Regions from separate parts of the Metabacillus elymi genome, predicted to be linked through region 2. Evidence: riboswitches for the same ligand, from Rfam matches in the RefSeq annotation. Region 2 holds a riboswitch; each other region holds the start of a gene.
The links. Region 2 has a riboswitch for S-adenosylmethionine ahead of HUW50_RS13430 (bifunctional homocysteine S-methyltransferase/methylenetetrahydrofolate reductase). Riboswitches for the same ligand answer to the same signal wherever they lie in the genome.
Positions count from the first base shown of each region.

Region 1 (4,831 bases), 390 kb from region 2:
ATTGTAATTTCATCACAGATTTCAAAAATTTCTGGGAGCCGGTGGGAAATAAAGATGATTCCTACATCCTTCGCTTTAAGCTCTTGCACGATCCTGAACAACTCTTTTGTTTCTGAATGGCTAAGCGGGGCTGTTGGTTCATCTAATATAAGAAATTTACAATCTGTCGAGACTGTTCTAGCAATCAGTACCATTTGTTTTTCTGCCAAGGTTAACTCGCTAACTAATTTTTTGGAGGAAACATGAATGTTTAGGCTGTTCAAAATAACTGTTGCTTTTTTATGAAGATCCTTCCACCTTACAAATTGTCTTTTCCCCATCCCATTAACAGTATTTGATAGCATAATATTTTCCCCTACTGTTAAATTTGGTATGAGCGCAGTATCTACCTCTTGGTGAACAATTTGAATACCACAGCCTTGTGCTTCCTTTGGGGTACGGATATTTGTTTTATGATCATCAATTAAGATCTCACCAGTGTAATGGTCATAGGTACCTGATAAAACCTTCATTAACGTTGATTTCCCAGCACCATTTGCTCCAATTAGAGCATGGGTTGTACCACTTTTCATTGTAAAATCTACAGAATCTAATGCCTTCACACCAGGAAATTCGATTGAGACTTCTTTCATTTTTAATACTGTATGAATCATCATTTACCTCCTCTGATGTTAATGGAGAAAATTTTGCTATTATTCTATCAAAACCAATTTTTCATCTGTGGAGATTTCTACCAGTATATGGAGGATAAAAGCAAACACCCTCTTATACTAGACCAAGAGAGTGTTCGCTCATTTTCTTCATAGAATAGTTCTTACTTTTTATAATACTCTTTTAATCTCTTCATCCATTCCTCTTCAAATGCGGTAGACTGCCCCCAACCTTCAACAGTATCTGCAAGATTTACCATATTAATAGGCTCGTCTGATTTCCCTAATACTTCACCAGAAATAAGTGATGCTTCAAGGTTATACGTTGCTGGCGTTTCTTCACCAGCTAGCTTTTTAGCTAACAATCTCATGTCAACTGCTCCAATTAACTTTGGATCAACTGCTGCCGTATATTTCCAAGAGCTACTCTTATCTTGCATTTCTTGAAGATCTGCATTCGATACATCAATACCGTAAATCTTAATTTCATCTCTACCAGCTTCTTTAATTGCACGTGCTGCACCGATTGCAAATGCATCCCATGTCGCGAAGATTGCATCAATTTCACCTTTAGGATGTTTATTAAGCATTGCTGCTACAGCATTTTGCGTTTTTACAGAAGTATCAGCTGCTGCCACTCCAAAACGCTCAATTTCTTTAATACCAGAGTTACTAGCCAATTTCTCTTGGTAAACTTGATTACGTCTAACCATCGGAGGAAAGCCATCTACCCAAAGATACACAATATTTGCTTCACCATTAGTATCTTTAATAAGTTGGTCTAATGCTAATGTTGCAAGTGCTTCATCATCCTGAGATGTTAATGTTACATTTTCAATTTGTGCTAATTTTTCCGTTGAATCAAATGTAACAACACTTTTCCCAGCATCAACTAGTTTTTGAACCGCATTAACAGTTGCAGCGTCATCTCCGTGAGAAATAATAAATCCATCATAATCTTCTTCTAGTCCTTGTGCTATGGCATCATGAAATTTTGCCGTGTCTCCATTAGCTGTAAATACATCTACTTGAAAGCCTAATGCTTCTCCTTCTTCCTTCGCACCAGCTAAAAATTGTGCTGTATGATCATCTCCACCGATTTTACGGATGACTTTAATCTTTGCCCTCTCACCACCAGCAAAGCGTTCTGGAACATTCTCTAATGAAACATCTGGGTTGCCTTTCCTTTTTTCAGGTTCAGTCGTTTCTCCACTATTTGAAGCACAACCTGTTAGTAATAGTGTAAATACTAGAATAAAAATAAATGCAGAGTGAAAAATTTTGTTATTCATGATTGTAAACTCCCCTTTTTCTTTTTTTGTATATTTTTACTTTATAAACACAAAAAACCTCTCTAAGATAGAGAGGTTTCGCCACAAGAATATATAGGAGTCTCCTCTCTTATCTTTCAAAACCGTAACGGTTTTGCAGGATTTAGCACCAATTCTATAATAGAACGGTTGCCGGGCGTCATCGGGCCAGTCCCTCTGCCACTCTTGATAAGAGATCGAATATGCAATTAAGTAAAGATAAGAATATGTATACTTTAATAGTGTATAGCATTAATGTCAACTATTATTTGAATATTTATATTAAATGATTTTTTAAAAAAATACCTCTTATTATGTTATAGGAAAATAATAATGTATCCATTTGATTATTACTCCCATTTACAGTTTTAATGCTTTCCCCCACAGACACAGGTGGTAAATCTCAGTTTGTTAAATTAATTATTTGATAAATTTTTTTGATAGTAACTGTAAATACCAAGGGAAGAAGAATCTAAAAAGTGTAAAATAAACAGGAATTCCATACCATGTATTCCAATCGTTATTTACCATGTATCCAGACTTAACTAATCCTAATTCTAAGACAAAACATAATAATGTAAAAACAAAAGCAAAAACCCATTTCTTCTGAGGTTTATAAAAATTAACATAAATAGTAGCAATGCTCGCAGGTACAAAGCTAATTAACATAGAATCACTTGGCTCGATTGTTTGTTTTTTTGCTAGGTCAAATAAATCAAATACTGCCCCTGCAATGCTATCAGAAATCCAAGAAAACCCACTTAAGAAAACAATAGTAATAAATATACCGACCCATGTTAGATTTTTTTTTGGCATGATTAATACGAATAATATTGTTGTTATTACTAAGGTCCATACATACCATTCACCTTCATACTTCATTAATTCCATTAAATCACCTTATTATCATTTATTTTCAAATCAATTATCTTTTATGTTTATCTTGATATAATTAGTTGGAAAATATACCAATTCTTCCTCATCTCCCTTTAAGCCTATGTTAATAAGGATAAAAGTAAAGAGGTTGTATAGAATAATGATGTGCAAAAGGAGGTGGAAGAATGCCAAATCGAAATGATAACAAATTTAGAAAAATTGAATCTGAAAGCGCGAAACAAGGGAAATCTCAAGAAGAGTATGCTGCTGAGCTTGAGAGGAACCGTGCGAGAAGTCAAGGAAAAAAATAATTGTATACTTAATGTTAAAGGTGAGCATTTTACTGTGCTTGCCTTATTTTATTTGCAGAATATAAGGGATCTAGTCCACTAAGTAAAAGAGGCTGGGACAAAAGTATTTCAGCCAAAGAAAAACCCGAACTATCATGCGAAATTCTAATTTAGAGTTTCGTAATAGTTTGGGTTTTTTATTTATATCGCTTAATTAAATTAAAAATTATTCGGCTTTAAGAATGGTCAATTTAGTTATGTCCCAGCCTCTAGAGACCTCTAAGCGATCAAATCCTATACATTAACTTTTACGCGCTTTTTTATAGATCGGTCAAGAACAAGCGGCAGAACAAGAATAACTCCAATGACCATGCAAACAGCTGATACCTGATATGAAATCCCCAGACCAACCTGTTGTTTTAAGATTCCCGCTAAACTCATCATCAGCACCATCGCGCCCATAAAAAGAGGTGTCATGATCCCGTTTACTCTCCCTACAAAAGATTCCTCAGCATTTTGAAGAATCATTGTATTAATACTAATTTGAATAGCTGGCATCATTAATCCTGTGAAAAACTGGGCTATTAAAGTTAGCCATAAAATCTCCGAGAACCCAATGACTGAAATCATTAGGGCATTTACAAACATACCCGCTGCGAGCATTCGAATCGGTGTTACTTTCTTTGATAAAGCTAACGCGATTCCACCTCCAATAATCATAGCAATTCCGTTTATCGCCATAAACCATTGGACAAACTCCTTATCCATTTGAAGCTGTTCTGTCACAATAAAGATACCTAATGGTTGTATTAAACCAACAGCCAATCCTGCTACGAAGAAATTAGCACCTAGGATGGTGAGAAATCTATTTTTCATAACATACTTAAATCCTTGCACAAATTCTTCTAAAACTGTTGTTTGCTCATCAGTTTTTTCTACCAACTTATCGGCAGGTAAAAACATAAGCGCTACTGCTGAAAGTAAAAACATGACACCTGTGATTGCAATAGATACTTCTATCCCATATTGCTGAAATACAACTGTTCCAATAACAGGTCCAATAATCATAAATAAAGCAAACATCGTTTGATAAATTGACATTCCCATTTGCAGTTGTTTTTCAGGAACATGCACCTTAAATAACTTCATACCTGAAGGCTGAGAAAACTGAGAGAGAATTGAGGAAATAAGCATCGCAAAAAAGACGACCTTCCAAGTTGCGAATATTAATGTTAGTAAAACAGCAAAAACAGAAATAGCACTTAAAATATCACACCAAACCATCGTTTTCTTAGGCTTCCACCTGTCTGCAAATGTCCCGCCAATGATTGAGAAAATAAAAATCGGAGCAAACTCTGCAACTGAAATCATTGAAACCGCAAATGGATCTTCATTTGTTTGCTCCATGACAAATAATAAAACAGAAAAATTTCTTACCCAAATACCAAGCTGCAAGAATAAGCCAGAAAGTAATATCGCTCTTACAAACCGATTTCCCAAAAACTCCTTAAAGCTTGTTTCTTGTTTCATCCTTTTTATCCTCCACTATTCAGCAATCTAAAAATGAATTCACGCACCATATATAATAATTCCACATATCCCAAATAATTCCTTTTATATGATGAAGTTTCAATTATTTTATCGTTAATCCCGTATACAGATTAAGTATTCATGTAAGTATATATACTATTATGACGAAATTAAC
Region 1 is NZ_CP055263.1:2,424,600-2,429,430, reverse strand. It holds gene HUW50_RS11510 (sugar ABC transporter ATP-binding protein) at 1-653, opposite strand, end outside; gene HUW50_RS11505 (sugar ABC transporter substrate-binding protein) at 815-1,942, opposite strand; SAM riboswitch class I at 2,049-2,156, opposite strand; gene HUW50_RS11500 (hypothetical protein) at 2,381-2,851, opposite strand; gene HUW50_RS27075 (hypothetical protein) at 3,022-3,147, shown strand; gene HUW50_RS11495 (MFS transporter) at 3,421-4,656, opposite strand.
Region 1: another riboswitch for S-adenosylmethionine. It lies ahead of HUW50_RS11505 (sugar ABC transporter substrate-binding protein); the one in region 2 lies ahead of HUW50_RS13430 (bifunctional homocysteine S-methyltransferase/methylenetetrahydrofolate reductase).

Region 2 (4,831 bases):
TCAGGTGTGGAAAATTTATCAGCTGCGTTTTTTGCAATTTTAGCTGATTCAATATTAAGTTCAAGGGCGAAAGAACCTAGGTCGTATTCATCTAAAACAAGACTAGTAGCTCCAAATGTGTTTGTTGAAATGATATCTGAGCCTGCTTCAAGATAGGCTTCATGAATCATTTCAATTGTTTTCGGTGCTGTTAAAGTTAAATATTCATTACAGCCTTCGTAGTCTTCACCACCAAAATCATCAGGTGTAAGATCAGCAGCTTGAATCATTGTACCCATTGCACCGTCAAGTACAAGTATCCGTTTTTTTATTTCATTTTTGATGCTACACATGTGTAATCTTCCTTTCAGCCAGTTGTTTTTCCTTCTCATGGATGTAATTGGTTAGCTCCACTGTAAGGTCGTACTGTAAAAATGGAGTTATTAAATAAATTCCATTAAATAAATCAAATGCTGTATCAATAAGATCCTTTGCAATGGCTAAGCCCTCTTGGCGGGCTTGTTCCTTATCTGTTCCAGCTGCTGCCATTTTTTCACGAATCGAATCTGAAAGTTTAATTCCAGGAATTTCATTATGAATAAATTCTGCGTTACGGCTTGATGTCAATGGCATGATCCCGATGTAAATAGGTGCTTTTAAGTTTCTGGTTTCCTCATATACATCGACAATTTGCTGACTTGAATAAAGAGGTTGTGAGATAAAATAATCTGCACCATGGGCAATTTTCTTTTCAAGTCTGACAACAGCCTTATCTAAGTGACGAACATTTGGATTAAAGGCAGCCGCAACTGAGAAGTTGGTTTTTTCACCTAATGGTTTACCGGAGTAAGAGACACCTTCATTGAATTGTTTAATTAAACTGATTAAATCAAACGAAGAGACATCATAAACAGAAGTTGCCCCAGGGAAATCACCAATTTTTGAAGGGTCACCAGTAATTGCTAGTACATCAGATAGTCCTAATGAATGTAAACCCATTAAATGAGACTGTAAGCCAATTAAGTTTCGATCACGACATGTAATATGAATTAATGCTCTGCCACCTGTTTTTTCTTTTGCGAGTATTCCGGCAGCTAGGTTACTTACCCGTGGAGAAGCAAGCGAGTTATCTGCAAGAGTCAAAGCATCGATACCTGCATGATGAAGCGCTTGTGCCCCTTCAAGGAATTTATTCATTCCAAGCTTCTTCGGTGGGTCAAGCTCAACAATAACTGAACGTTTTTCCTTTACAATCTCCTGAAGTGGAGGAAGTGTGTCAGTATTACTAGATGTGATATTTACTTGTACTTGCTTCGGAACTCTTACCTTTTTATCTGTAACAGGAGCAAGATGCCCTACAGCTTCAGCGATTGCTTGAATGTGTTTTGGTGTTGTTCCACAACAGCCACCAATTAGGCGAACACCTTGGTCTCTAAATTTCAGAGCGCTCTCCTTAAAGTAACCTTCATCAGATTCATAAACAAGACGACCTTCATTTAAAGCAGGTAAGCTACTGTTCGGGAATACAGATAGATAGGCTGACTCAAGAAGCGGAACCTCCTCAAGAGATTGAATCATATGGTATGGACCTAAACGACAGTTTAAGCCAATTACATTTGCACCAAGCTCTTCGAGAGTTGAAAAAGCATCTGTTAATGCTGTTCCATCTTGTAAAACACCTGCTTCATGGAGGGATACATTGGCAATGATTGGTTTATTTGTTTCCTTTTTTGCAATTTGGAGTACTGTTTTCATTTCCTCTAAATCATAGTAGGTTTCAAGTAATAGGCCGTCTACATCTTCATTTAGTAAGATAAACAACTGCTCTCTAAAATTGCGTTTAATTTCTTCAAGTGTATGGGCACTTTTTTTGAAGGAACGAACTCCGCCAATAGTTCCAAATACATACGTCGAAGAAGTAGCTGCTCGTTTGGCAATTTCAACAGCAGTTTTGTTAATTTGTCTAATTTCATCCTCTAGGCCGTAACGTGAGAGTTTAATATCATTTGCCCCATAGGTGTTCGTCTGAATTAGGTTAGCACCGGCTTGAATATATGCTTGATGAACGCGCTTGACATCATCAGGTTTTGATAGGTTTAATTCTTCAAAACAACGATCAACACCATGGGAATAAAGCATTGTTCCCATTGCACCGTCCCCAATTAAAATCTTACTTTTTAAGTCTTCCAAAAAGCTCATAGAAAAGCCTCCGATCTATGTAGTAGTGTGAGGAGAAAAGATGAATCGAAATAATAATAAAAAAAGCCCTCTTAAGAAGAAGGCTGAATGATTCAAAGCTTCCCCTTATCTTTCAAGCATCTTACATGCTTAGCTGGAATTAGCACCTTGGCACTCGGAGGATAAGTAGGATAGATTAAATTGTTTAGAAAGGTTGTAAACCATACTGTTGTTTGTTTTCTATCCGCACCTGCAAGCTTTGTAGATGCGGATAGAAAACAACTTAAGGTTTATTTTCTTCTTTGAACAATCAACTAAAATCCAGGTCTTCACTCGTTATGGACCGGTTGCTGAAGCTTCATAGGGCCAGTCCCTCAGCTTCTCTTGATAAGATATGAAATTATTGTATTTACTTTAATATATTGAAAAGTGTTACAACTAATTTATCTAATATTATGAAAAATATCAATAGTTAAATGATATTTTTCATAATATTAAGTGTGGGAAAAGGTGGTAATCAAGTTTTGAAACGTAAAAAAGGCAGTTCATGTGACAACGATTTGTTTGATGAACTGCCTGGGAAAATCATATAAGATTACTTTGGGTAGGAACTTTGACATCCAGCTCCAGCGCTTTTGTTTTTAGCGATAATTAATAAACTGTACGTCAATTGGCAGGTCAGCTTCTCTTATTGCAGCAATGACTTGTTGTAAATCGTCTCGGCTTTTTCCTGTTACACGAATTTGATCATCTTGAATTTGAGTTTTCACCTTTAAGCCAGCGTTTTTAATAAGCGTATTTATTTTTTTGGCATTGTCTTTATCAATCCCAGAAACTAATTCTGCTCTTTGACGAACTGTTCCACCTGAGGCATTCTCAATTTTTTTATACGAAATATTTTTAATTGGTACATTTCGTTTAACAAGTTTTGATAATAGGACATCTTTTAGTTGGTCTAGCTTATACTCATCGTCTGAGACTAAAACTAGTTCTTCTTTTTCTAATGATATATTACTTTTGCTCCCTTTGAAATCATAACGAGTAGCAATTTCTTTCATTGCTATACTAATTGCATTTGTCACTTCAGGGAATTCAATTTTGGATACAATATCAAATGAACTATCTTTCGCCATATTAATCCTCCATTACGTATATAATATGGTTAGATTATAGTAAAATAAAACAATGTTCACAACTTTTTAAACGCTCAGGTGATTATTGAGTATAATTGTTTGCTGAAAACGACGTATAAATGATGAGAAAGTGAGAACTAATAATATTTTCACTTAAATGATGAAAGGAACGATAAATGATATGATGCCAGGCACATTTGCAATATTAACGATAGATGAAAAGGTTGATTATGGATACTTCTTAACAGATGGAGATGAGCGTGTACTATTACATAAAAGCGAAGTGATAGGAGAAATCGAGGTTGGAGAAAAAATTGAGGTCTTTTTCGTGATTGATGCTCAAGAACGATTGTATGCAACAATGAAAAAACCACTGATTACGGATCAATCATATGGTTGGGTCGAAGTGGTAGATGTAGTAGATGATATGGGGGCATTTGTGGATATTGGCTTGAGTAAGGATGCTCTTGTTGCAATGGATCACCTCCCGTTTTTAAGAGAAGTATGGCCTAAACCAGGGGACAAGCTTTATTGTACATTAAAGGTTTCAGGAAATGGCCGTTTTTTTGTTCGCCTAGCGACAGAGGAAATTGTTGAACCTCTCTTTAAAGATGCTGATCGTTCGTTGTTTAATAAAGAAATATCAGGAACTGTCTACAGAATGATTGTAGCAGGTTCATTCATATTAACTGAAGAAGGCTATAAAGGTTTTATCCATTCCTCACAGCGAACCGTTGAGCCGCGTTTAGGTGAAACAGTAACAGGACGAGTTATTGACGTGAAGGAAGATGGGACTCTTAACGTCAGTTTATTGCCTCGTAAGCATGAGGCATTGAGTGGTGATGCAGAACGAATTTATGGTTATATGCAAGAAAGAGGCGGAGCTATGCCTTTCAATGATAAAAGTGATCCAGATGATATATATGAACGATTTGAACTAAGTAAAGGTGCGTTTAAACGAGCTTTAGGGCATTTAATGAAAAATGGTAGAGTTTATCAAAAAGATGGCTGGACATATTTTAAAGAACAGCAGGATCAATAAAAATAACAAAACGTCCTCCATTTCTATTTAGAAATGGAGGACGTTTTTTATTGGCGATATGAATATGACGATGGTTGATTTCGTAATAAGATAGATAATTTAAAAGTAAGATCCTGTCATACAGGTTCTTACTTTTATAAGTATATTCATTTTCATTTCAAACCAAAATCTTGACGCTTTCATAAGCTACAAAATATACTGATTTTATAGAATGTTTAGTATAAAGGATTGGTATGGGATGGAAATAAAAGTGCTTGCAGTTGAAGATGGAATTCATAATAAGTTAAAGCTATCAAGAGAGCAATATGCACATCTAAAAGATAAGAATGTTTTTTCGCTTGGTGATCAAGTATATCATTATGGGAGAATGGACCTACAAACGAATTGTCTAACGATATATGTAAAACCAGAAAAATAACAACCTATAGAACAATAAGGTCTTTCACTTATCATGAGTTGCATGCCTAAGTAAAAGACCTTTTGTTCATTTATGATCTGT
Region 2 is NZ_CP055263.1:2,817,795-2,822,625, forward strand. It holds gene metH (methionine synthase) at 1-332, opposite strand, end outside; gene HUW50_RS13430 (bifunctional homocysteine S-methyltransferase/methylenetetrahydrofolate reductase) at 325-2,178, opposite strand; SAM riboswitch class I at 2,281-2,551, opposite strand; gene HUW50_RS27540 (hypothetical protein) at 2,580-2,633, shown strand; gene HUW50_RS13435 (YajQ family cyclic di-GMP-binding protein) at 2,799-3,290, opposite strand; gene HUW50_RS13440 (CvfB family protein) at 3,472-4,332, shown strand; gene HUW50_RS13445 (hypothetical protein) at 4,571-4,750, shown strand; gene HUW50_RS13450 (DUF3941 domain-containing protein) at 4,817-4,831, opposite strand, start outside.

Region 3 (4,831 bases), 900 kb from region 2:
TCAATATGATGAGGTGCTGTTCTACAACATCCTCCAATTATACGCGCCCCTGCATGGTACCATTCTTTAGATTCATATTCGAGTCCGTTACATGATTCTTGACCATGCCATGTTTTAGTTTCTGGATTATAGGTTTCACCAGAGTTCGGATAAACAATAATCGGTTTTTTGGTATTAGCACTTAACACGTTGATGGATTCTGTGACAAATGATACTGGTACACAATTGATACCAATTGCAACAATTTGCTTACTGTCCTCAAACACTCTCGAACACTCCTCGAGCAATGTACCGTCACTTATCGCTTTCTCATTTTTCAAAGAAAAAGTTAGCCAAGCATATGTTTCTGGAAATTCCTTTAATAATGAATCTAATACTTTTGCTTCTTGCAGGGAAGGAATCGTTTCAAATGCTAATAGATCAGCACCTGCATCAATCAACGCTGACATTCTTGAACGATGAAATTCTGCTAATGTTTCATCTGTAACACCATAATTTCCTACATACTCTGAACCATCTGCAAGGTAAGCCCCATAAGGACCAATGGATGCAGCAACCAATGGCTTTGGTCTAATCGTTTGCATCTCTTCCTTCCAAAAATCATCTCTTGCTCTTCTTGCAAGTAATACCGTTTTCTTAATTAACTCCAAAGCTTCTTTTTCTTGGATACCACGCATGGAAAAACCATCGATAGTAGCTTGGTAGCTTGCAGTTATCGCACAGTCTGCTCCAGCACGAAAATAGTCTGAATGAACCTGATAAATCAATTCTGGATTTTCAAGTAAAACACGTGCAGACCAAAGGGGATCGTCCAATTCACACCCATGCTGCTCAAGCTCTGTAGCTAGAGCACCGTCCAGAATCATGATTGAATGATCGCGTAAAATAGCGTTAATTGGGTTGATTTTGTTCGACATATTCTACTCTCCTTTTCTTTAAAATTTGTGTTATATAATAACTTCCATAGCAAAACAAAATAAATGGAATGCAACAATACAGCGCAATGCGTTGTGTAGGATCAAATGCAATTCCAATACATGAAGCAAGGCAAAGTATAAACGAAACGATTGGTACTAGAGGATATAATGGTGCACGATAGACCAAGTCCTTTTCTGAATTTCCTTCTTTTATAAATTGTTTGCGAAATAGAAACTGTGAAGCACTAATACTCATCCAAACTGCAACCACGGCTAGCCCCGAAATGGATACAAGCACTATGTATACAGTATCTGGTGCAATAATACTTGATAACAAAGCTAAACCACCGCCTAACATGCTGAAAATGATTGCATATATAGGCACACCTCGTTTTGTCAATTTTGCAAAAATTGGTGATATAGTCTTCTTATCTGCAAGTGACCAAAGCATTCTAGAAGATGCATATAGACCTGAGTTTGCAGCAGATAAAATAGCTGTTAAAATAACAAAGTTCATAATATCCGCTGCATATGGCACACCAATTCGTTCAAGAACTGCAACAAAGGGGCTCTCTAATACTCCTGCATCCGAGATAGGCAATAACGCAGATAATACAACGATAGTTCCTACAAAAAAGATCACCAATCTCCATAATGTTGTACGAATTGCCTTTGGAATCGTTTTTTCTGGATCTGAAGTTTCTCCTGCTGCAATTCCTATTAATTCAGTTCCCGAGAATGCAAAATTCACTGCAAGCATCGTCATTATAATTACAAAAGCACCATTAGGAAATAAACCTGCACTCACAAAATTGGTAAAGAATGGTGCTGGTTGCGAATTAGTCATTGGAATAAAACCTACCATTGCTGCTACTCCTAAAATAATAAAGATCACAATTGCTATTACCTTTATAGATGCAAACCAGAATTCGGATTCAGCGAAAAGCTTAACAGTCAGAGCATTCAATACAAAGATCACAATTGCGAATAGAACACTCCATATCCAAACATTGATTGATGGAAACCATCGCTGCATTAGCAATCCTGCAGCCGTAAATTCCGAACCTAATGCAACAGTCCAGGTTAGCCAATATAACCAAGCTACTGTATACCCTGTCCCTGGACCAATGTATTTGGTTGCATAGCTATGAAACGCACCTGTCTCAGGCATATGTACTGAAAGTTCACCTAAACAAAGCATGACTAGATAAACCACTAATGCTCCAATTAAATATGAGAGAATTGTGCCGATTGGACCAGCCTGTTGAATCGTATAACCAGAACTTAAGAATAATCCAGTTCCAATCACTCCACCAAGCGATAGCATTACTAAATGTCGTGCTTGCATTTTTCTTTGAAATTCTTGTTTACTTTCGTTCTCCATTCATACTCTCCTTTATCTTACATCCAGAAAAAATCAAAAAAGCACTCTGAAAATAGAGTGCTTTACTGACAAATAAAAACTTAGGCTCTTATCTATCAAGGATTCATCACCCGCTGGAGTTAGCACAGTGTCTTAGTAGACCTGTTGCTGAGGTTTCATAGGGCCAGTCCCTCCACCTCTCTGGATAAGAAATAATTTTTTTAACCTTATCAACCTATGAAAAAATTGTCAATACACTTCTGTATAGTTAGAGAATTTCGAATATTTATAATAATCACAGCTGGCAAAGTAAAAAAATATAATTGAAGAATAGATCATTAAATCATTTCATTTTAAATTGGGATTAAACAGAGGGTAACTAATGAAGATTCAAACGATCTTTCGTAAAAAAGGACGACCCAACTTGCTACACAACGCATATATCTAACCTTGAATCAATGGAAGGTGTCGGTTGGATCTTTGTATCGATATCTCCACTCCGCCTACCTTGTTTTCACATTGAATTTTTGATCATTTATTCTTTGCTATATTATGAAACAGATTTCATAAATTCTAGATAAGTTATGTTAAAAACCTATTTACTTTCATTAATAAAGCCAATTTCCATGTCACTCCCCAAACCGCATTTACTTATACTTATGGTACGGTTCATCCTAACGATTCTAAATGAAGTACTTTAAAGCTCTTAAATGTTATGAGCTTTCTCATGTTGAAGCAGCCATTCCTTCCTCCATAGACCTCCTGCATAACCGGTTAATTTCCCATTTGAACCGATTATTCTGTGACAAGGGATCACAATGCTTAACCTGTTTTTCCCATTTGCACTCCCTACTGCTCTTATCGCCTTTTTATTTTCAATGGAAACAGCTATATCCTTATAAGATCCCGTTTTAGCGTAAGGTATTTTTGTTAAAGCATTCCATACTGTTTTTTGAAAGTCAGTCCCTTCAAATTGATATGGGAATGTAAATTCTTGGCGATGGCCCTTAAAGTATTCGTCAAGTTGGTTGTAGCATTCTGTTAAAACTGGAAGTGTTTCAGCTTGTAATAAATTCTCTTTTTTATTCCCTTCAGAAAACAGTATAGAACTGATGGCTTCATGAGTACTGATTATTTCTATCACGCCAATCGGTGATTCATAGTCTAATTTATATATTTTTGTCATATAAGGACCTCCATAGATAAAAGGTAGCATACGCCTGCCAACCTTCCCAATTTGCTGCATATTCCTCTATTTCTTCTATAGTCGGTTTCTCCTTAAGACTTAATAGATTCTTTAAGGCATTATGAAGACCTACATCCGCAATTGGAAAGGAGGAGGTTTGGTGTAAGCATTTCATCATCACATAATCTGCCGTCCATGCTCCGATACCTCTTATCAAGATTAATGATTTTTGTATTTGATGATAATCTTGTTTCTGAAGCAATAATTTTTTTGTTAATTTGCCACTTTTCATTTCTTTAGCAATGCCAATGATATATTCAGCCTTCCTAGTAGTAAATTGAAGTTTCCTTAAATCATCTATATCTAAGGATGCAATTTTTTCAAATGATGGGAATAACCAAAACCTTTGTCCTTCGAAAATTATAAATTCGCCAAATTGTTCAACAAACCGTTGCTTTAATGTGTAAGCAAATGGTAAATTAATTTGCTGTCCCATTATTGCCCATACTAGCGCTTCAAATAAATCTGGAATGCACATAATCCTTAAGCCAAAATATTTATGCGCAAGTTTCTTTAAAATTTTATCCTTACTAGCCATTTGATAAAATATTTCTAAATCATGAGCCAAATCAAACCATTCCCAAATATACTCTCCCACTTTTTTACGATGGAGAATAGATGGAGTCCTGATTGGAAATTCAACATTTATGCAATTATTGATATATTCTATTTTACATAAAATCAAAGAGTCTTTAATTTTTATTAGTTTATATACAGCTCCCTCTTTAATTTGATGAAGCACTTCCTGATTAGACCTTCCTAATAAAATTAAACACTCTTCAAAATTAAATTCCTCAGGAGGATAAATCTCCAAATAAGATTCATGATCAATCCAATTCATTTAGGAATTCCTTTCGATATTCACTAGGTGAACAGTTTTTTAAGCTTCGAAACACTTTATAAAAGTTGGAAGGACTCTGGAATCCTACCTCATAACAAATCTCTAAGTTTGTCATAGCTGTGCATTTAAGAAGATGGGCTGCTTTATCGATGCGTATTTTTTCTAAATAAGTACGCGGAGTCTCAGAGGTTTCTTGTTTAAATAAGCGTTCCAAATAAAAGGGACTTAAGCCTACTTGATCCGCTATGTCTTTTAGCATCAAATTTTGTTTATAATGGTTGACTAGGAAGGTAATGATCCTTCTGACAATCTCAATATGCGGGGATTGTTCAACTTCTGGCTGACATCTTTTGCAAGGACGAAAACCAGCTTCTTCAACTCCATTGATATCATGGTAGAATTCTACATTTACTTTTTTTGGCTTCCTTGATCTGCATGAAGGACGGCAATATATTTTAGTTGTT
Region 3 is NZ_CP055263.1:1,914,586-1,919,416, forward strand. It holds gene mmuM (homocysteine S-methyltransferase) at 1-917, opposite strand, end outside; gene mmuP (S-methylmethionine permease) at 892-2,301, opposite strand; SAM riboswitch class I at 2,387-2,492, opposite strand; gene HUW50_RS08980 (methylated-DNA--[protein]-cysteine S-methyltransferase) at 2,987-3,466, opposite strand; gene HUW50_RS08985 (DNA-3-methyladenine glycosylase 2) at 3,450-4,367, opposite strand; gene HUW50_RS08990 (bifunctional transcriptional activator/DNA repair enzyme AdaA) at 4,354-4,831, opposite strand, start outside.
Region 3: another riboswitch for S-adenosylmethionine. It lies ahead of mmuP (S-methylmethionine permease); the one in region 2 lies ahead of HUW50_RS13430 (bifunctional homocysteine S-methyltransferase/methylenetetrahydrofolate reductase).